2 regions of the Paenibacillus sp. J22R56 genome follow, and region 2 is predicted to be linked to the other one. Evidence: a T-box and tRNA genes for the amino acid it is inferred to sense, from the RefSeq annotation. Region 2 holds a T-box; the other holds one or more tRNA genes.

Region 1 (11,378 bases), on a different contig from region 2:
CTTAAGGTACAATACCATCGACCAAACGGGAAAATGAGCCAGCAGGATTTTGATACAACGCCGGTTGCAATTACAGACCTATGGAAAGCGGCAGAGATCTCCCAGAATACGATTAAGCAACGGCCTCTATTAGAATGCAGAATTCCTTTCAATGATGAAATCGCTCATTGGGAATTTTATAACTGGAGCAGTGTCTTAAGCACAACTCAAGGATTATATGAAGAGCCCGCAACTGAAGATATTAAACAATGGTGCACTCGAATCCATCACAAGACTGGCTACGATAAAACAATGCTCTCAGAAGCTCTGCAATTCTATAAAGGTTTGCAATAAGATTCTCTCATGAAGAAGAAGCTTTGAAATGTACATTAATAAGTCGCAGAAGTGGTGGTATAGTTGCCTAAAACTATATGACCGCTTTTTTTGATTGTTATTTATTTTAGATTTGAAATAAATGACTTTTAAAGGTTGGAGTTATTCGAATACGTAGTTTGTGACGATCAGGTTGAAAAAGCCTCTTCACTTCGTGACATTATGTCTAATGAAAACGGTAATATCGGGCTCTATACTAGACATAGATAATAAGTGGAAGGAAAGGCAGGTGGTCCATTTGCCGCAGTCTCAGTCAGCTGTCGTTACGGTTCTAAACTATATCAACGGAGAATGGGTAGAGCCAGAAAGCGGCCGTTATGAAGACGTTCCGAATCCTGCTACAGGAGAGGTCATTGCACGAGTTCCGTACTCGGGGCAGGAGGATGTTGACCGTGCAGTCCAAGCTGCTCAGCTCGCGTTCGAAGAGTGGCGGGAGGTTGCTGTGCCTAGGAGAGCGCGGATTCTCTTCAAATACCAACAGCTGCTCATTGAGAAATGGGACGAACTAGCCCGGATCATCACTACGGAAAACGGTAAAAGCTACACGGAAGCACATGGTGAAGTACAGCGTGGTATTGAGTGCGTTGAATTCGCAGCGGGAGCTCCAACCTTAATGATGGGAAGCCAGCTGCCCGATATTGCTACAGGCATAGAATCAGGCATGTATCGTTATCCGCTTGGTGTCGTAGGCGGTATAACGCCGTTTAACTTTCCGATGATGGTGCCCTGCTGGATGTTTCCACTTGCGATTGCATGCGGTAATACGTTCGTCTTGAAGCCATCTGAGCGCACGCCAATCCTGTCGAACCGTCTAGCTGAGTTATTCAAGGAAGCGGGTTTGCCGGATGGAGTACTGAACATCGTGCATGGCGCTCGTGATGTGGTGAACGGGCTGCTCGAAAATAAACAAGTGAAAGCGATCTCCTTTGTTGGCTCACAGCCGGTCGCGGAGTATGTGTACAAGACCGCTGCTTCGCATGGCAAACGCGTGCAAGCACTGGCTGGTGCGAAGAACCATTCCATCGTGATGCCGGACGCCGATATGGAGCTTGCAGTGACGAATATTATTGCTGCAGCTTTTGGTTCAGCCGGCGAGCGTTGTATGGCCTGCTCCGTTGTGGTTGCCGTTGGTGATGCGGCAGATAAGCTGCAGCAGAAGCTTGTGGAAGCAGCAGACCAAATCAAGATCGGTAACGGTTTAGAGGAAGACGTATTCCTTGGTCCTGTGATCAGGCAGGAGAATAAGGACAGAACGATTGGCTATATCGGGCTTGGGGTAAAAGAAGGAGCACAGCTTTTGCGGGATGGGCGTTTGGATACAGTTGCCGAAGAGGGTTATTTTATTGGACCAACCATCTTTGATCATGTAAACCCAGGCATGACAATTTGGAAGGAAGAGTTGTTCGCGCCAGTACTTGCGATCGTTCGAGCGGCGTCTCTGCAAGAAGCAATTGAGGTCAGCAATCAGTCGGACTTCGCGAATGGCGCCTGTCTGTATACGGACAGTGCGAAGGCGATTCGCCAGTTCCGTGAGAAGATTGATGCAGGGATGCTGGGTATCAATCTAGGTGTGCCCGCGCCGATGGCCTTTTTCCCATTCTCGGGTTACAAGAATTCCTTCTATGGAGATCTTCATGCTAATGGCCGGGATGGCGTAGAGTTCTATACGCGCAAGAAAATGGTGACCGCCCGCTATTAATAATAAATGGCTGAAGGAGAGGAGAGTGTAGTCATGTCGATTAATCAAGAAGAGGCAGATCTGATCGCGAAGGATCGCCAGTATGTATGGCATGCTATGACACCTTATAATGAACAGGCACCTCCCATGGTTGTTACGGAAGGGAAAGGCTCATGGATTACCGATAACCGGGGAAATCGCTATTTGGACGGGATGTCGGGACTCTGGTGCGTGAATGTTGGCTACGGCAGAGAAGAGCTCGCTCGCGCAGCCTACGAGCAGCTTAAATCCTTGTCCTATTATCCGCTGACACAAAGCCATGTTCCTGCGATCCAACTCGCGGAGAAGCTTAATGAATGGCTGGAGGATGATTATATCATCTTCTACTCCAACAGCGGCTCCGATGCAAATGAAGTGGCTTTCAAGATCGCAAGGCAATATTTTGAGCAATCCGGTGCTCCAAGCCGTTACAAATTCATCTCCCGCTACCGGGCGTATCATGGCAATTCGATGGGGGCCCTTGCCGCAACCGGGCAAGCTCAGCGCAAGTATATGTATGAACCACTTGCCGGAGGCTTCCTCCATGTTCGTCCACCTGACAGCTACCGCCGCCCCGAGGGAATGACGATTGAACAGTTTAATCTGCAATGTGCTCTCGATATCGAGGAGACTATTAATTGGGAAGGCCAGGAAACCATAGCGGCAGTCATTATGGAGCCGGCTATCACAGGTGGTGGAGTGATCGTTCCGGAGCCGATCTATCTGGAGAAAGTGCGGGAAATTTGCACAAAGTATGGTGTTCTCCTTATCATGGATGAGGTGATCTGCGGATTTGGACGTTCCGGCCGGAAGTTTGGACATATGAATTACGGTATTAAGCCGGATATGGTAACGATGGCGAAAGGCCTGACCAGCGGTTATCTTCCTTTGTCGGTCACAGCGGTGCGTAAAGACATTTATGAAGCATTTAAAGGGAAAGAGATGTACAGTCATTTCCGACATTTGAATACTTTCGGCGGTTCACCGGCATCCTGTGCACTAGCTCTAGCGAATCTGGAGATTTTGGAGCGGGAACAGCTGGTCGAACGGTCTGCAGCGCTGGGTGAACGATTAACGGAGGAGCTCTCGGTGCTGCTGGAGCATCCGATTGTAGGGGATATCCGAAGCTTTGGATTCTTAATGGGGATTGAGCTTGTAAGTGATAAGCAAACGAAGGAGCCATATCCGCTTGCCGGCGTCGTTCGAATCATTGGAGAGTGTAAGGCGAAGGGGTTAATAATCGGCAAAAACGGCGATACCGTCGCAGGCTACAATAATGTGCTTACGATCAGTCCGCCGTTGTCATCTACCGATGAGGATGTCACCTTTATTATCGAAACGTTAAAGGAAGTTTTTGCGAATATTAAAGTTTAGGAAAAACAAAAAAAGCCTGATTGCTATCAAGCTTCCTGCGTTTGCTCTATGGTGCTCTACCAAGCTGAGCTACGTCCCGGAAAAAAAGATGGTGCCGGCGATAGGAGTCGAACCCACGACCTACTGATTACAAGTCAGTTGCTCTACCAACTGAGCTACACCGGCATATTGTTTTGTATCGGGCACAAAACGTATTATGCCACAGCTTGTACTGATTATGCAACCCCTTTTTCAAAAAAAAGTTTTTAATGTTTTTTTGCCTTGAAATGAACGACTGCACTGTACTGCATTTTCCCTGTATTTGGATTAAATACAGCATGATGCTGGACTTGATGGACTTGCAGCAGCAGAGCTTTATTATTCTCAATTTGCTGGTCAATCCTGAGCTCCAGTGTACGCAAATCGCCTGCTTCAAAAAACTCAACTTTATCTTCAATCAGATCTAAACGAAACTCCATCCTGCACGTCTCCTGTCAATGTAAGCTGAATCTATTATACCGTTATTACTAATGGTTTCAAAGAGTTGAGCCGATAGTAATAGAGGGATGGCAATAGAACCATTTTTTGTTTTACAAAAAGGTAGATTTATCCTAAACTAGTGCCTGTGTCGAAAATAGTCGTAATTACACTGAAAAAGGCAAACTTGCCGAAAGGCAAGGACGCAAAGTTATGGGCCTAATGCTGGATATAGCGATGGTTGCCAGACCGCCGGATGCAGGACATAGTGCCTTAACCAGCTATCCGCCCGTCTTTGGCCGGATAGCTTATTTTGTTTATTCAGTGACAGCGAGGAGAGACGAGGATGAAGGAACGGGTTAGAAAAGCGTTACAATGGCTGGGATCAAGCAAACGGGTTTTGGGAGGCAGACGGAAGATAGGAGTCAGATTACTCCTGCTAACCAGTATTATCACTTTCTTTAACGTAGTGGCTGGTGTATTTATTTACACGCAGAACCTATCGGTATCGCATGCTGTAAAAGAAACAAATACATTAACGAGTGCGCAGCGCGAGTATGAGGGGATATCAAATACGCTGCTTCAGACGCTGCTCTTAATGATTAACTCGATTGAGAACAACAATGACAGCACAGCATCTGCGGTGGTAGATCCGAAAGAACGTCTGGCGGACATGCCTGGTCAGCTGGAGCATTTGAAGAAAACGTTCGAGAAGCTGGACAAAATGTTCCCGGCAGAAGAAGAACAGCAGAATTATATTGGACAAGGTAACATCTATGAGATCGCGTATAACGATTTGAAGAGCTCCAATGTAACGGAGTTCGAAAATTTGACTGCTGAAATGAAATCAGCACTTGTACTTAGACTCGTAAATATTTATTTGAACGAGCTGGAATTTGCGAATCAGAATGTGAATGCGCGCATTACGGTTGATGCGGCGCAAACGGATAAAAAATTGTCCGACAGTGTTGATACAGCTAATATGATTATTCTTATTAACGTTCTGATCTTGGCGGTTATTCCGTTCCTGTTCACAATTGGACTGGTAAGAAGTATTAAAGCCGGTCTTCAAGGGATTATGGGGCGTATTAACGCCTATCAGCACAATGATTTTACATATGATAAATCGCTGGACCGAAAAGATGAATTTGGCGATATTGATCGCTCACTTGCAGCCATGGGTGATAATTTGAAAGCTACGGTAAAAGCAACACTTAGTGTCAGCCAGACCGTTCTTCAAATGTCGAACCAGATGGGTGAGATGATTGGCCGCAACCGTACGGCTTCCGAGCAAGTAAAAGGGCAAATCGATCTGGGTACAGCCGTATTGCTCTCCCAATTTGATGATGCTACCTCAATCTCGGCAGTTACCGAGCAAATCTCGGCAAGCTCGCAGGAAATTGCGGCTTCGAGCGACTACATCAATAAAGACATGCAGCAAATGAAAGATGATTCCCATACAGGTTCGGTTGATATGGAAGGTGTCGTTCAGATGGTTAACCAGACGGTGGAGCAATTTAACCAGGTGACGGAAGCCTTCAACCGGATTACAGAACGGTATAGCAATGTCTCGAAGTTTCTCAGTAATATCCAAGATGTGAATACGCAGACCAATCTGTTATCACTGAATGCGTCGATTGAATCAGCACGCGCTGGGGAACATGGCAGAGGCTTTGCAGTAGTCGCTGAAGAGATTCGCAAGCTGTCGAGTCAAACCGATTTGATCTCGAAAAATATTTCGAAGGAAATGCTGCTCATTCAAGAGGACGTCGCATCAAGCAGCAAGAGTATGGGAGCCTTCGCAGAAGTGATCTTCTCCACGAAGCAGGCTTCCATCTCGGCAAGTGATGTGTTCAAAGGGCTGGAGAAGCAAAGCCATACGTTATCTGAGCAGGTAAGTGAAATCTCGACAGCCATTAACGAGATCACAACAGGCATCACCCACATCGTAACCGCAGTGGACAAGCTGCTTCATACCTCCTCCGAGGTGAACGGCAAGATGGAGCAAATGGGTCACTTGTCCGTTGAGCAGAATGATATCTCTGACAACCTGCAAGGGATGGCGCAAAACCTGCAGCAATCTTCTCGTGAGCTGAAAGAGAAGGCTGCAATCTTTAAAGTGTAATATTTCTTTTCAATTTCTTCTCATTTCTTTTCATAGCAAAATCAAAAGGCTGTTTTCCCAGTTAATCGAAATGGGAGAACAGCCTTTTTGACGTTTTATTGAGCGCTTGCTTGATCAAATTGGTGTATGCCGAAATCCGTAAGGGATGATTGCATAATAGCTTCTCGCAATGGATGTAGATTAGAGGTGAACCGAACCTCGATATCTTTGGCCATCAATAGGTCCAGTGGATTAGTAAGTGTCTGCACCGATAGTGGAGTTATCGTCTCCGTGGAGATGTAATAGCCGGCAGTTTCATCAAACAATTGAAAAGACTCGGCAGGCAGCTCATAACGGTATAAGGCAGCTTTCTTAATTCGATCGTACCAGCCCGTCTCTACTGTAATGACGATATTGCAGGAAGTGAGACCAAAGAACAAATGGTTATCTGCTTCGGTTAAGCTTTCTGATCTCGTGTACACAATTCTCGGGCATTTCCTTGGGAAAAAGAAGGTGAATTCATGCTCCTCATCAATCGCCCAGACGACAGGAGGCATATTAGTGCGGTTCGCCTTTACCCTGGGGACAAAACGTTCAATCGAACATTCCTCGCTAAAATGAAACAATCTCATCGTAAAACCTCCGATCCGAATCGAGATGCTTTTCTATTCTAGAGGAAATGGATAATTTTTTCAAAAAAACCTCTTTACAATACTAATGACCTAGTGTACTATTCAACTATAACACTAATACAAAAGGAGCTGCGAGATGAAAACAGCTAAAATATCAAATCCATCGATTGTGCTTCAGTTGGATGGCTTAACGAAAAAGATAGGCGGCAAAGCGATTGTAGATGGTTTGTCCTTTGATATTGCGAAGGGTGAAGTGGTAGGTTTGCTTGGTCCAAACGGGGCAGGTAAGACAACAACGATGCGAATGATCGTTGGCTTGATTGGAATGACAAGCGGGGATGTACGTATTTGCGGACAAAGCGTGCGTACAAACTTCGAGCAGGCTATCAGTCATGTCGGGGGGATTATAGAGAACCCGGAGTTTTATCCGTATATGACCGGTTACGATAATTTGATGCAATATAAGCGGATGACCGCAGGTGTGACAGAAGCCCGGATCGCGGAAGTGACAAGACTTGTTGGGATGCAGGATGCGCTGGGTAAACGTGTGAAGGCTTATTCACTTGGCATGCGTCAACGGCTTGGTATCGCACAAGCGCTGCTGCATGAGCCCAAACTGCTGATTTTGGATGAGCCAACAAACGGTCTGGATCCAGCCGGGATTAGAGAGATGCGTGAGTATTTGAAACAGATCGCCGAAGCAGAGGGCATAGCGATATTGGTCTCCAGCCATTTGCTGAGCGAGATTGAACTGATGTGCAGCCGGATTGTTGTCATTCAGGAAGGCAAGTTGGTTACGATTCGTTCACTTGGTGAATCTGAGACTCCTACACAAAAGCTTCTGTCTATTTCGCTTCAAGTAGGAAATGCAGAGCGTGCACAGGAGTTAATCAGTCTGATGGAGGATATAACGATTGTACGAGCTGATGCATTAACGAATCGGATTACCCTGCAGCTCAGACAGGATCAAATCCCGGGCCTTGTTGGCAAACTGTCAACGGCAGGCGTGGAGATTTACCGAATTGAAGAAGTTCGTGAAACACTCGAAGAAGAATTTATGAAGCTGACGGGAGGGAACCGCATTGCGTAATTTTACAGGATTGTTGGTAAACGAATGGCTGAAGCTCTCTAAGAAAAGATCATTTTTCGTCGCGTATGCGATTCTCGCGGTTGTATTTGGTATATTGGCTTACGCCTTCTATGAGTTATCACCTGATGGTCTTAACTCAACAGTGGATTTCGCTACAGGGACAATCATGCTGCAGGCTGCGGGACAGCTTGTACCGGTTCTTGCAGTCCTTGCAGCGGCGGGCAGCGTTACGCAAGAGCATCGTTACGGAACGATTAAATTTCTCCTGATCCGGGCGCAAAGCCGTAATAAAATTTTAGCATCCAAATATATCATTTCGGTAGTATATACGCTTACTTTGGTTCTTACTGCAGCTGTGCTTTCCGTTGTTGCCGGTTATATCGTTTACGGCGGTGGAGCTGGGGAATCTACATGGTCGGATTTCCTAACCAATATCGCGAGCCTTGCAGTCTATTCGATTGTGTTCGTTACCATGACCTTTATGATCGGAATTTTGACGAAGTCGAACGGTGCGTCAATTGGTGTCGGGATTTTCTCCATGATGGTAGGAAGCCTGCTTGTTATGCTGCTCTCCCGCTATACCATTACGAAGTATTTATTGTTCAGCAATACGGATCTGTCGGTCTATAACGGAGAAGGGCCGCCGATTGAAGGGATGACGATGGCTTTTTCGATTGTTATACTGCTTGTATATATGGCGCTGTTCCTATCCGTCAGCTTTGCCGTATTTAAGAAGCGCGATATCGCATAAGCGAGGCGTTTCCCTGGCCGACGAAGGAAAGGAGAATCAACATCAGTGACAATCGTATTTGACAACAATATGCCGATTTATATCCAGATTATGAATTATGTGAAGAAGCAGATCATTACCGGCAAATTAAGCCCCGGCGATAAAATTGAATCCGTACGGGACCTTGCCCTTGAGCTTCAGATTAATCCGAATACGATTCAACGTACGTTCCAGGAGCTGGAACGTGAAGGAATTGTAGAAACAAGACGAGGACTTGGCCGATTTGTGACGAGTAGGGAGTCGACGATTATGTTGATTAAGAAAGAAATGGCGGGCGAGCTGCTCGAACGGTTTGTGCAGGGCATGAAGGAGCTTGGCTTTAACAAGCACGATATTATCGCCATCGTAACAGATGCCGTGAAGGACGGCGGATCAGACAAACATCCTGACAGGAGTGAATAGAAACGTGGAATCGATCTTGGAATTATCAGGTGTGACGAAATCTTACGGATCTAAGCATGCGCTCAGGGATGTATCCTTTCAAATTCAGCCTGGTAAAATTATTGGTTTGCTTGGCAGCAATGGCAGCGGCAAAAGTACACTAATGAAAATAGCGGCAGGTCTAATGCAGCCATCCTCCGGCCAACTGCTTGTATGCGGTGAGGCAAGTGGCCCGCGGACAAAAGCGTGGACGTCGTTTATGCCTGATAAGCCGCTGACGGAATCCTGGATGCGTGTAAAAGACGCTATTGGCTTCTATCAGGATTTCTACTCGGACTTTGACGAGGCGAAAGCAAATGAAATGCTGCAGTTCATGAATCTGAACCCATCGGATAAGATCAATACGCTGTCTAAAGGGATGAATGACCGGATGCAGCTAACGCTTGCTTTGTCCCGCAATGCCAAGCTTTATTTGCTGGATGAGCCAATTGGCGGTGTTGATCCTGTTGCCCGGGAGAAGATTCTGGACGCGATCGTAAAATACTATAACGAGGACAGCTGTCTAGTTATTTCAACCCATTTGGTGCGGGATATTGAACGGATCTTTGATGAGGTTATCTTTATTAAGAACGGCAATGTGGTGCTTCAAGAGGAAGTGGAGACGATACGCTTCACCAGGGGCAAGAGTGTGGATGAGCTGTTTAAAGAGGTGTTTGCGGAATGATGGATTTGCTGAAGCTCGTAAAATATGATTGGAAAAGAAACTCCAGTTATTTGCTAGTAGTAGGTTGTCTGTTTATTATTGCACAGGCTGCATTAACAGTGACGGGACAAATCAATCATTGGGCGAATGAACTGCTGTATGTGTTGGCATTTCTCTTGTATCTTGCGGTCTCTGTGACTGTATGCGTCACAACCTGCAAAACCTATGAACGCAATCTGCGTTATTTCAATCGCCGTTTACTTCCGCTTCCAGCTTTGTATACAGTCTTGTCGCCATTATTGCTTGGTCTGGTAAGCTTGATTGTCATCGTAGTGCTTGGCGTTATTCATCTCCTGACTCTTGGCTTAACTCTGGATACAGGCTCACTGCTAGTATCAGATATTTTGGCGGAGAAAGGCTTCTGGTCGATGATGGTATCAGGTGCTCTGCTTATTGTTATGATCTTTCTTAGTATTACGTTTGCGAAAGTATTTACGGGAAAAGCAGGCGTATGGATTGGTACTGCTGTATTTTTTGTTATTCAGTTTATTTGCAAATGGTTAGAGGACTTCTTGTTCCCGCAAATGTCGGTTTCAACGGATGAGTTTTTCCAATCGGTCAGCGAGCAGATAAGCAATACACCAGCTGGGGTGAAAGTGGAAACGTTAGTTCCGAATTTCTGGGGACCATTGGTGTTCGAGATAGTTATAATGATTGTCTTGATTTATGTGATGACCTATTTAATCAATCGGAAAGTACAAATGAATGGATAACCATTCTAGTCATGCTTAAAGAGCTTCTTTCGGGTCTCAGTACCCGAAGAGGCTCTTTTTTTGTCAGAAATTGATGCTTTCGCCCTATTCTTTCAGTTGACGTTCGCTTGGCGAAAGTGGTTCAATTAGGGTTGATTAGGATTGGACGGATGATAGGGAAGGGAGAGGGAAAGCAGCTTGAACAACATCATGAAACAATTTATGAAGGCATCACGAATTCGTGTCCTACCTGTTATGCTCATTCCAGTTGCGCTTGGCGCACTTGGCGCGTTTGTATGGGATGGAAACTTCAACTTTTGGCTGTTTCTGCTTACATTAGTAGGCTCGGGAGCGGCTCATTTGTTCTCGAATATGATTAATGATTTGTGGGACTACTACAACGGAACAGATGAGGCTGCCAAGCAGGCAGAAGGGGCTATCTCTACAAATTCAGGATATTTGACGAACGGAACATGGAGTATTCGAATGTTTGCAACGGTAACGTGGTCGTTATTTGGTATTGCAGCAATCAGCGGCATTATTTTATCCATTATTAGCGGCTGGCCGGTTATTGTATTTGGAGGGCTTGGCGGTTTGATTGCTTATTTCTATGTTGCGCCTCCGATTCGTTTTGGTTACCGAGGAAAAGGGTATAGCGAAGTGGCGATTTTGCTGTCGTTTGGTATATTGCCCGTAGCTGGTGCTTACTATGTGCAATCATCGCAGCTTGATTACCGGGCGCTTTTACTGTCGCTTCCGATCGGACTGTTGACGACTCTTATATTATTTAATCATCATTTTCTACACTGGCAAGGGGACAAGCAGGCAGGCAAAAAGACGCTTGTCGTGGTATGGGGAGAGCAGCGGGCGCTGGTCTTTTCAAGATGGCTGCTCGTTCTGGCTTATGTTTCGCTCGTTATCTGTGTTCTGGCAGGGGCATTGCCTTGGTATGCGCTTCTTGCAGTGCTGACAGCTATTCCGCTCTATTCCGTTTACGGCAAGTTGAA
Region 2 (11,378 bases):
CAGCAACTACGTGCTGGTTCGTCAAAATATAACCATCTGATTCAAAGAAGAAGCCAGTACCGATACCTGCAGCTTGCAGGTTGCTGTCATCGCCTTTGTTGTCTTCCGGTTGAGTCGCTTCCGGTGCATCTTCACCGAAGAATTGACGGAAGAATGGGTCATCCAAGATGCCGCCGCTGCCGCTGCTGTTGCGGGAAGCAGGCTTCACATAGGTTTCGATCTTAACGACCGCCGGACTTGCTGTCTCGAACAGCTTGCCGAAGTTATCTGGTCTTGCTGCTGCTACAGAAGCGCCGCCATTACTTGTTGTTCCGGCTGTTGTTCCCGATCCGGCATTCGAACCATTACTTGCATTCTCGGAGGAGAACACCGAATTGCTAGTAAACCAGTTATTCGTATCAGATGCATACATTAATCCGCCCATCAAACCGCCAACTACTACAACTCCAGCGAGGAAAGCCACGAATAACCCTTTAATTGGGCTTTTCTTACGTGGTTCACGTGCCTGCCATCCACTCTTCCCGGATTGCTGGCTATAAGTAAAAGGCCTCATTGGTACAGGTGGCGTTACTTCTACATTCGGCTGCTGGTCAAACTCAGGCTCATCACCTGGTTGTGCCGAATAAGGAGCTTCGTATGTCCGCTCTTCTTGTGGAGAGTTAGAAGATCTGGAAGGAACCGAAGCTCCATTATCTTCTTGAGCCGAAGATTTGAAAGGCCCATATGAATAATAGTAGGAAGTTTTACTTGGCGTTTCCGATCCTTCTGCCGATACATTATCATCTTCTTCGCGTGGATCGTTCTCTTCACCATTTGCCCGATTTTGAAAGAAATCGTCGTATTTTTTGTTCTGATCGTCCATATCCGTTCTCCTCCTTGATCTATTCCATAAAGCAGCCGAATCTTTCATTCATCGGCGCTCTCTAAATCCTGTATCCCTATCATGCACATTCTACCTTAAAACAAACTTAAAATGAATTAAAACGAACATAAAAAAAACGTCTTTCGACGTTATTTCTATGCACTTTTCGTGTTACTCTACCAAACTCCCCTTCTTCAATAGAGAGCTTGGCGTGCCATATTTTATTGGGGGAAAAGCTTCTCAACCTCTGCCAATACCTGCTGTGCCTTATCAATCCATCGCGGATCAATATGTGCATCAGGATTGGAAGGAGCTTGAAATTGATCAAATAGAGCACCTACCACCCGGGCGCTCGCTTCAGGATCATTGCCCTCCTGGTACTCATGCCTCAGGACATACGGCGTTCCTAGTGTAATAATCGCATTTGTATCCGCGGTCACATCAACCACGTTGCCATTCGTCACTTGAAAAGGCAGGCGAAGCCATACTTTATTCTCGTTGTCCAATGCCCGGTCGAAGGATCCGTTGGTATAGTCCCAGTTACCGCCGAGCGAGAATTGATGCTGCTCAAGCCAATCTCTGGAATCGGTGAATGCTTGCTGACGGGCTTCCAATGTTGATGAAAGTGGAATCATGACAGTTCAGCTCTCCTTTGGCATAACTTGCTTTGAATAACTGCTAAAGGATAATATGTCCCGTCATCCTGCCGTTTATGTGTTCTTTACCCAGCCTTTACGATGAGCAAGAACCGCAAGCTGCGTCCGGTCATCCAGTTCGCATTTCATTAGAAGATTGCTGACATGGGTTTTGACGGTTTTGATACTAATATGAAGCTCCTCACCAATTTCCTTATTCGAGCGGCCTTCGGCAATCAAGAGCAGTACTTCCTTCTCCCGCTCTGTTAAATCCTCATCACCGGATTGGGCGGTGCGCTGGCGAAGTCCTCTCGTGAGTGCCTGAGAGACGTCCGCTGTCATGACAGGCATACCTTTAACCGCACCGTGCAGCGCATAAATCAGTTCCTCTGCTGACACTGTCTTTAAGACGTAACTGACCGCTCCGGCTTCAATCGCCCCATATACTTTATCATCCTCGAGGAAGCTGGTTAGCATAACGATCTTCAAATCAGGATACTTTGCAATGATTTGGCGTGTCGTCTCTATACCATCCATTCCCGGCATCATCAAATCCATGAGGATAAGATCCGGAATACCTGCAGGAATACCCGCTTCCAGCATAGAAATAGCAGCCTGGCCGCTCCCAGCTTCAGCAACGACTTCAAATTTCGGCTCCAGCATCAAATACGTGCGAAGACCAATTCTCACCATATCATGGTCATCCACAATCATTACTTTTAACGTATTAGTCCCGTTCATCGTTACCATTCCCCCGCCATATTTTTGGTATCGTTACCTTCACTCGCGTGCCGCTTCCCGGCTTGCTTAGAATCTCAGCTAACCCGCCTAACTGCTGGGCCCGTTCCTGCATCGTTGATAGACCATAAGAGCCGCGTCTTACTTGATCAGCCCGGAAACCTGCCCCGTCATCCTGCAGACTTAGTACAACTTGGCGTTCATTCTCCGTCAAAGTCAATGAGCAGCTTTGTGCTCCAGAATGCTTCACAACGTTCGCCATCGCTTCCTGGACAATAAGGAATAACTGATGCTCCTTCGCTTCAGTTAACGCATCTGTCAGACGCCAATCAAAGACACCCTGAAACCCATTCTGCCGGCAATAATCAGGAAACCACTTATCCAGTGCTTCATGCAGCGTACGTCCTTCGAGTTCCATCGGTCTAAGCTGTGCAATAAAGATTCGCATTTGCTTTTGCGCAAGCGTTGACATCTGGATCAACTGATCGAGCACCGAAGCCGCACGTTCCTGATCAATTTCTTGAAGCTTCGGCAGCGAAGAAGCACACATATGCATCGCGAATAGCTGCTGACTGACGGTATCATGCAAATCTCTTGCGAGACGTTTCCGTTCCTCCTGCACAGCAGCTTCATTCGAAGCAGTCTGGGTCATGACTTGCTCTTCCCCTGTCATCTGGAGCCGCTTCATCCGCTCTTCCATCAAACTCGCAAGCTCATTAAACTCACGATACAGCTCTGAAAAAGAAAAGTCTCCTGATTCCGTAATCCGAACCTCAAAGTTTCCGTTCACCGTCTGCTTAAGAGCTAGCTGAAGCGTGTCAATTCGTCGTTGTATAACTCTGCCGGTCCAATAACCGAAGGCTGCACTGACAAGCAGAAAGACGGAGGCAGCGCCGTAGCGCACTTCCGTCTGTACTTCGCCACCGTTAGATAATCCTGTCCATACGACAATCGCACACAGCAGCGCCGTTACCGAAGAGGCAACAAACATGGTGAGCAGCTGCCATTTGCCGCCGCGGAACAATCGAACCATCATAATAATTAACCCACCTTCGTAACGCGAACATCGCCGATAAATGTGCTTACGACGAGTTTGATTTTTTTATCGGTTTCCGAGTAATGAGGAGAATGGATGTTAATGCTCTTGAACATTCCGCCTTCCTTCTGACCCAGAATCTTTACATCCCCTGCAAACGCACTTGATATGACTTGTATGCCTACCTCATAATCGTTCGGGACATAAACCTTCACATCGCCTATAAAAGAAGAGATACAAATCTTCGTCTCGCCAAACGGAATTTGGGCTTTCGTCAGATCAACAATGGTATCGCCGATAAAATGCGATATATTAAGCGGCTTCAGCTCCCAATAATCCTGGCCGATATGAATATCCCCGATAAATCCAGACCTCGACTGTGCATTAGGATCATTATTCCAATATTCAAAGGATCCGTGCTTGGAATGATGCTGCTTGCGCCATTGATCCTTCATCTGCTGCTTATGAGCTCTAATATGGTGCTTCTGTGCATTCAATTGCTGACGCAGCTCATGCTTGAAGTTGTGGCTCCGCCTTACATGATGATAAGGTCCTCTTCTGAGATCAGGCTCGGGCGTATCACTCTCATTAGGATCCGTAAAGGCCTTTCTCGGGTTATCCGAGTTATTCGGAGTTTCTTCTTCATCTACCTTCGTTGGATCCGGATGAAGAGGCGGCGCGGAAGGAATATCACCTTTATAATCCGTATAAGAATTGTAAGATTTCCATTCGTCATCATATTGAGGTGGTTCTTGATGACGATGACGCGGTCGGCGTAAAAAGTTGAGTCCAATCAAAATGATAATAATTGGCCACGCGTAGGAAACGATGTCACCAAACGACCAGGAAAACCATTCCAGGTTATGACCAAGAAAAACAAATCCGATAAGAATCATCATCCCTGACCACCAGCCTGAGCCGGAACCGTGACGTCCTGCAACAAGTCCATGCAGACCAATCCAGAGCAGAACGACAGGCCAATAATTAGAGATAATCTCGCCAATACTAATATCGAATTGAATTACGTCCAATTGTCTTAATAGGAAGATCACGCCTATTGAGATAATGACGAGACCCGACAATAACCGGTTTAAAAAGCTCCCATTCAATTTATTCAACTCCCTGCCAGTGCTTCAGAATGTCTTATTGTTACTAAGTATATCTAATGAAAGATAGCTTATAAAGGGACGGCCGATTGAACTTTGCATCGGTCTCGAGACTGAGAACAAGGGTTTTACAAAAAAATAGCTGACATACGTCATAAAACATCACGCAAACACGTTGACATTACTCACTTCGCCTATTTATAATGGTGAGCGGATTCATAGAGACAGAGAAACCTTACATCATTTCATACTATGAACAACAGGAGTTGAATCAATGGATGTAGCAGAACTGTCGAGAGGGCTGGACACCGTCTGGGTTGTCTTGACAGCAGCAATGATTTTGCTGATGGAAGGCGGATTTGCCTTGCTCGAAGCCGGATTTGTCCGGCAGAAGAATGCTGTCAGCATTATTATGAAAGTCTTCGTCGACATTGTTTTTGGCGCACTTGTTTTTTACTTCTTCGGCTTTGCTATCATGCACGGCAAGGACATTGGTGGTTTGTTTGGTTCAACGGGATTCATGCTTAATGGTGATTTATCTCACATCAATCTCAATATTTCCCATGAAACCTACTGGTTTTTCCAATGCGCCTTCGTTATCGCGGTAATCTCTATCGTCTCCGGTGCCGTTGCTGAAAGAATTCATTTCCGGGCTTATATTCTGTTGACCATTGCAATGACGGGCATTATATATCCACTTGCCGGCCATTGGGTATGGGCAATCGACGGCTGGTTAAGCAAGCTAGGGATGATTGATTTTGCCGGTTCAGCAGTTATCCATGCTCTTGGCGGTTTTGCTGCACTTGCAGCTACCTTATTCATCGGTCCTCGGATCGGTAAATTTTCGCCAGACGGTAAAGTGAACATTGTATCACCTTCCAATCTTCCTCTTGCCTCAGTTGGAGCATTTATTCTATGGTTCGGCTGGTTTGGCTTTAATGCAGGCAGTACGTTAAGTGCGACAAATGCTGCAATCGGCCACATCGCGATTACAACTATGCTGTCCGCTTCTGCGGGCGGCGCAACTTGTATCTTGTTCACCATGTTCCGTTATCGGAAAGCCGACCCGCCAATGGTCATTAACGGTTCGTTAGCTGGTCTTGTCGGGATTACTGCTGGCTGTGCTTATGTATCAGAAGGAGCAGCGATTTGGATTGGAGCCATTTGCGGCATTGCGATGGTGCTCGTCACTGAATTCATGGAGCGCAAACAAATCGACGATCCGGTTGGAGCTTTTGCCGTACACGGAATCAGCGGTAGTATAGGTACACTGGCAGTTGGTCTTTGTGCGATTCCAGCGCTTACAAAAGACTCAGGCCAAGGCTACTATGGCCTTCTATACGGAGGCGGCTGGAAGCTCCTTGGCGCTCAGGCGCTTGGTCTTGTTGTTATTGCCATTTGGGGATTCGTCTTAACCTGGGGAGTACTCTGGCTGATCCGCCGTATTATGCCAGTACGCGTATCCAAGGATGAAGAGCTTATCGGCCTTGATGTAGGGATACATGGTGTACCAGCCTACAGTCAGGAAAGCGACTTTATCGATGTTGATCACATTACAAGAAGCTAAACCAATCATAAAAGGCGTTCTCCACGTGGAGAACGCCTTTTATGTATAAGTAGAATTATTTTAATTATTTATATAGTTCATTAACCAAATCCACGGAAACAGACACAATGTCAGTTGGTGACGATACCTGGATCGAACGGGCATGCTCGATTTCTTGGCGGAGCGCACGTACTTGCTCCATTGGTTTTTTCACAAAATGAATGTACTCAACAGCCAAATGATGATCCGGCTTACGGCCGGACAAAATCCGCCGCAATGTCGACATGGACTGATAAGCCCGCTCTTCCTTCAGACGCCGCTTCTCATATCGTTCAACCATTTGCTCGATTTCCGCGATTTCCTGCTCTTTCTTCGTCACATAAGCATCGATGAAGGGCAGTACCTCCGCAGCTTTGCGATGATGGGACGCAGAATGATTCATATGAATAATTGGATCAGTCATGATAGCTCACCTGTCTTCATTGCGTTATTATTTCTCACATAACTAATAATACAATAAAGATCCGCTCTTGAAAACTCAAAATTATGTGACATCAGCAAATTTAACAAAAAGGAGGAACCATAAGGCTCCTCCTGTTGATTGGTTAAGTTGTTACTTCTGAGCTTTTTGAGTAGCTTGGTTCGACGCTTTGCCAGTTGCAGCATTTTGATTGAACTCTTCAGCGAATTCTGCGTTATGTTGGTTGTTTTGTGCTTTGTTGTTTTTGTTCTTAGCCATTGTAGTTATTCACCTCCCCGTCCATCCCTTAGTATGGCATAGCAAAGGCTTATTATTCAGATCTGAATTACGATTCCAGATAGGTTTGTGGGATCGGTTTTCCCGCTTCTACCGCACGATTAATCTGGTTAAGCCATGCCTGGGACAGCTTGCCGTTGCCTTTGCGAAGCACCTGAACGGCTACGGTACGCTTCCCCCACTGCTTATATACATCCTTTATCGTCTCAAAATATAAGTCGAGCCGGCGACCTTTAATGGCTGACCCGGTATCCGCTACTACACCGTACCCGTAACCAGGAATGTAGAGCAGCGTACCGATCGGGAACAGCTTCGTATCGGCGGCTATCGTCGATACTTGCCCCCGTCTGACTTTTACCCCTGAATAAGTAATCCCGTACTGCGGATGTCCCGGACGTTTGCCGGTTGACTCATAGCCTGCCGTATAACCGGTTGCCACGACCTGTACAGTCGACAGAGTCTGCTCGGCGATGGCTTCCACCGCTACGGGGTCTTTTTTGTCTGCTGGCGCAGCTGCGAGGCTTGGTGCCACACTTGACAGCATTGCCGCTATCGCTAGGCTTGAAATTATTTTTTTGCAAGTAAAAAAGCTTGTGACCATTTGGGCAGCTTCCTCCTCAGAAGAATATTTCCCAAACGGTCCAAGCTTTATTCATAACAATTAGATTGCTTTAGTTGCGATCTCTTGAGTAAGCAGCTCAATCAGCTCAGCTACCGGCTTCGCACCGATATCGCCTTCGCCGCGCTTACGCACCGACACAGCACCTGCCTGTGCTTCGTTCTCGCCTACAACCAGCATGTAAGGAGCCTTCTCAAGCTGTGCTTCACGAATCTTGTAGCCAAGCTTCTCGTTACGCAGATCGCTCTCAACTCGAATGCCTGCTTCTCTCAGCTTCTCTTCCACTTCACGTGCATACGCTTCGTACGCAGTTGATACAGGAATAACCTTAGCCTGTACAGGGGACAGCCACAGCGGCAATGCACCTGCGAAGTTCTCGATCAGGAAGGCAGTCATCCGTTCCATTGTACTGATGATACCACGGTGGATAACGACCGGACGATGCTTCTTACCGTCTTCGCCGATATATTCCAACTCAAAGCGGTCAGGCAGCAGGAAGTCGAGCTGTGCAGTCGACAGTGTCTCTTCCTTACCAAGCGCTGTCTTGATCTGAACGTCAAGCTTCGGACCGTAGAATGCCGCTTCGCCTTCTGCTTCAAAGAACGGCAGGCCAAGCTCTTCTACTACTTCACGAAGCATACGCTGGGACATTTCCCACATTTCGTCATTTTGGAAGTACTTCTCTGTATCTTGCGGATCCCGGTAAGACAAGCGGAAGCGGTACTCTTTAATGCCGAAGTCCTCATAGACCTTGCGGATCAGGTTCACAACGCGAGCGAACTCTTCCTTTATTTGGTCTGGACGGCAGAAAATATGAGCATCGTTTAATGTCATCGCACGAACGCGGTGCAGACCAGTTAATGCACCAGACATTTCATAACGGTGCATCGTACCCATCTCTGCAATACGAACCGGCAGATCACGGTAGCTTCTCATATCGCTCTTATATACCATCATATGATGCGGGCAGTTCATTGGACGAAGAACAAGTTCCTCGTTATCAAGCGCCATAGGCGGGAACATGTCCTCGCTGTAGTGCTCCCAGTGACCGGAGATTTTGTACAGCTCAACGTTAGCCAGAACCGGTGTGTAAACATGCTCGTAACCAAGACGCTCTTCAAGGTCAACGATGTAACGCTCAAGCGTACGGCGTACCTTAGCGCCGTTTGGCAGCCATAGCGGTAAGCCTTGGCCAACTTCGCGGGAGAACGTGAACATCTTCAGCTCTTTGCCGAGCTTACGGTGGTCGCGTTTCTTCGCTTCTTCCAAGAAGTGCAGATGCTCATCCAGCTCCGCTTTCTTCGCAAAGGCAGTTCCGTAAATACGCTGAAGCATCTTGTTCTTCGAATCGCCGCGCCAGTAAGCGCCTGCTACGCTAAGAAGCTTGAAGGCTTTAATACGGCCAGTGGATGGCAAATGTGGTCCACGGCAAAGATCGAAGAACTCGCCTTGGTCATACATAGTAATAACCGAATCCTCAGGCAGATCACGAATCAGCTCAAGTTTCAGGTTATCATCCAGCTCTGTAAAGATAGCAAGCGCTTCTTCACGGCTAACTTCACGGCGGCGAATGTTGAGGTTCTCGTTAATGATGCGCTGCATTTCTTTCTCGATCTTAGTCAGATCTTCCGGAGTAAGCGATTGATCCATATCGATATCGTAATAGAAGCCGTCCTCGATAACCGGACCGATGCCCAGCTTCACATTAGCGTTGCCATATAAACGTTTGATAGCTTGCGCCATCAAATGGGCTGTACTGTGACGATAGACCTCAAGGCCGTCTGCAGACTCGATCATAACGATCTCAATTGCGGAATCAGACTCGATTGGTGCGTACACGTCAACCACTTTACCATTGATTTTACCAGCGATAGCATTCTTGCGAAGTCCCGGGCTAATCGAGCCTGCTACTTCTTCAATTGTTGTTCCAGCTTCGTACTCCCGAATGGCGCCGTCTGGAAAAGTAACTTTAATAGACATTGAATTTCCCTCCTGAATGTTGGCATAGCATGCGGAATGAACGCAAAAAAGCACCCATCCCGCAAAGGGACGAGTGCTTGTATACTCGTGGTTCCACCCTACTTCGATTGCTGCCTCGATGTAATCTACAACGTTAAGCAATCCTTGTATTGATCTGATAACGGAGACATCCGGTGCAGCTTAGTAATGGTACACAATAATCGACCATGTTCAACTGCACAGCTACAAAGGGGTATATTCGCTAATGTTATGAAGGAAATTACAGCCGAGTTTCCTCTCTCTGGACCAACATTTGAAGCTAATACATGTCTTTGTCATTGCTGTTCGCATAGTTATGAGCATTATTATAGCCGCTCGACCCCCTAATCGTCAATAGATGCGGCTGTCAGGCTGGACGGATCCATTGCCTTCAAAGACAGGACTACAGGCTGGACATTGTGTACAGACGGATACCCGGTTATCAAATATCGTCTCGATTGTCCTTATTACCTGCATATCATCTTGTCTGGTATGAATCATAATATGCTTCGGAGATACGGCAATGAGCGAGCTGATCACCATATCTTCAATATTCATTTCGGTCTCCAGCATTTCAGCAACTAACTTGTCCGAGTGGGGCTTCGGTTCAAAAGGCTGAAACTTTTCATTGAACAGGACAAAATCATGGCTGCCTTTGTGTACAAGGTGAACGATAGGCACCTTCGATTCCTGCAAGCCTACAAAATATTTGAGCAGCGAAATAAACTCCTGGTATTGTTTATCAAGCACGTATTCATCCAAGGCATAATCAACAATCTCAGCTAATTCCGTCCGATAAGGCTGCAGTCTAAATGAAGTTAATCCGGTCAAGTTCAAAGCCGAATTCTCCTGCAGGTATCGGTCAATCTCATCGGCTACCTTCGTTTTGCGGCGCTGCCTGTCAGCATCAAGAAATCTCGTTCCAAGGCCATCCCATTCTGTACCGTGAAGCAGCTCGTGGCAGTATTTTTCGATAACAGGTGCGTCAATGGCGTGGTTATTCCTGTATTTTCTCCGAATGATGGCTGCCAGGATATGCGGCTCCATATCGGTTACGATGAATTCGGCTAGTGCCTTAGAAGCAGCTTGGTATACCGAATGGCTATGGTCAGCCAGATGAAAATAAGGCAGGATCGCTTGGCAGCTAATCTCCTTTTCTGATAGCAGCGTGTATTGTATGGCTTCTCCTTCGATGTGTGCGATATGTAGATCAGTTGTTGTGTACTCCGCCATCAACGCCGCTAATTGGGCAGCCGATTGCTCCATGTTCGAAGGCAGCGTTACGGTAAACAGCTCCATGAGCTCACCCCTTTCATTCCCCTTATCAGTATATGGCTGGGGGGTTGGGTATATACGAAAGGAGTGGTGGGAGTGATTGGAGATGGCTTGCATTTGTTTGCTGGTGGAGACCGCTGCGCAAGAATAACGTCCTTCCGATCGCCGTTGTTCCCGGATTTCTTCGATTCAAGCCGCTCAGCGGTTGAAATCCGGAGAACAAATGCGAACGCTCCGCTTCTCCAGTACGTTTTTCTCGCTCCGCCCCTCACCAGCTTGATGCGCCAAAACATCACTCCCCACTCTGGTTGGGGGGGAACAATGTTATTGCTATCCGTTTTCTTTCGGGCAGTTTCTTTCGGGCAGTAATAACTTTTTACTCTTGTCTTTCACCATGATGACTACGCTTAGTTCAATTGTTAGTCCAGTTGCTTCAACTCCCCGGCCCCACCCTGCAATACGAGAGGAGGTTATTCCGTTGGTTGATGGAGATAACTGTTTTTGTGGGTCAAGAGTTTGGGGCTTACGTCGTAGCAAAGCTTGATCTCAGGATGATCTAGGATGGAAAGATTTTTGACTGCAATCATATTGAAGCCGTGAGGCGGGCCTTCTAAGAAGACCCTGTCTGGTGGGATAATCTCGACAGGTTTGCCGGACATATCGACATTGGAGTTGTAGTCGCGCAAGGCGAAGATGTGGTAACCAAAGGACTGCAAATATTGGACGATGTCGCTCTGATCAAGACCGTTGCTCCAATCGACATAGCTGCGGTGAACCTCGAAGATAATGTTAGGAGCTTCTTCAGC

The links. A T-box is a leader RNA that pairs with one kind of tRNA and senses whether it is charged. The one in region 2 lies ahead of thrS (threonine--tRNA ligase), so its partner is inferred to be a tRNA-Thr.
Region 1: it has a tRNA-Thr gene. The T-box ahead of thrS (threonine--tRNA ligase) is inferred to sense a tRNA for this amino acid. The anticodon was not compared.

Annotation. Positions count from the first base shown of each region.
Region 1 covers NZ_JBWDNV010000007.1:380,686-392,063, reverse strand. Annotated here, with positions in the region: gene AC0YNT_RS18950 (hypothetical protein) at 1-333, shown strand, start outside; gene AC0YNT_RS18945 (CoA-acylating methylmalonate-semialdehyde dehydrogenase) at 602-2,071, shown strand; gene AC0YNT_RS18940 (aminotransferase) at 2,105-3,463, shown strand; tRNA gene AC0YNT_RS18935 (tRNA-Thr) at 3,553-3,628, opposite strand; gene AC0YNT_RS18930 (YrzA family protein) at 3,709-3,921, opposite strand; cyclic di-GMP riboswitch class I at 4,090-4,176, shown strand; gene AC0YNT_RS18925 (methyl-accepting chemotaxis protein) at 4,266-6,044, shown strand; gene AC0YNT_RS18920 (DUF6886 family protein) at 6,140-6,655, opposite strand; gene AC0YNT_RS18915 (ABC transporter ATP-binding protein) at 6,792-7,745, shown strand; gene AC0YNT_RS18910 (ABC transporter permease) at 7,738-8,496, shown strand; gene AC0YNT_RS18905 (GntR family transcriptional regulator) at 8,542-8,937, shown strand; gene AC0YNT_RS18900 (ABC transporter ATP-binding protein) at 8,942-9,640, shown strand; gene AC0YNT_RS18895 (hypothetical protein) at 9,637-10,392, shown strand; gene AC0YNT_RS18890 (UbiA family prenyltransferase) at 10,570-11,378, shown strand, end outside.
Region 2 covers NZ_JBWDNV010000001.1:443,408-454,785, forward strand. Annotated here, with positions in the region: gene AC0YNT_RS01840 (S1C family serine protease) at 1-862, opposite strand, end outside; gene AC0YNT_RS01845 (YugN-like family protein) at 1,084-1,497, opposite strand; gene AC0YNT_RS01850 (response regulator) at 1,573-2,238, opposite strand; gene AC0YNT_RS01855 (sensor histidine kinase) at 2,225-3,271, opposite strand; gene liaF (cell wall-active antibiotics response protein LiaF) at 3,277-4,380, opposite strand; gene AC0YNT_RS01865 (ammonium transporter) at 4,652-5,944, shown strand; gene AC0YNT_RS01870 (hypothetical protein) at 6,009-6,386, opposite strand; gene AC0YNT_RS01875 (hypothetical protein) at 6,537-6,662, opposite strand; gene AC0YNT_RS01880 (3D domain-containing protein) at 6,730-7,281, opposite strand; gene thrS (threonine--tRNA ligase) at 7,342-9,279, opposite strand; T-box leader at 9,342-9,606, opposite strand; gene AC0YNT_RS01890 (putative sporulation protein YtxC) at 9,649-10,596, opposite strand; gene AC0YNT_RS01895 (FkbM family methyltransferase) at 11,043-11,378, opposite strand, start outside.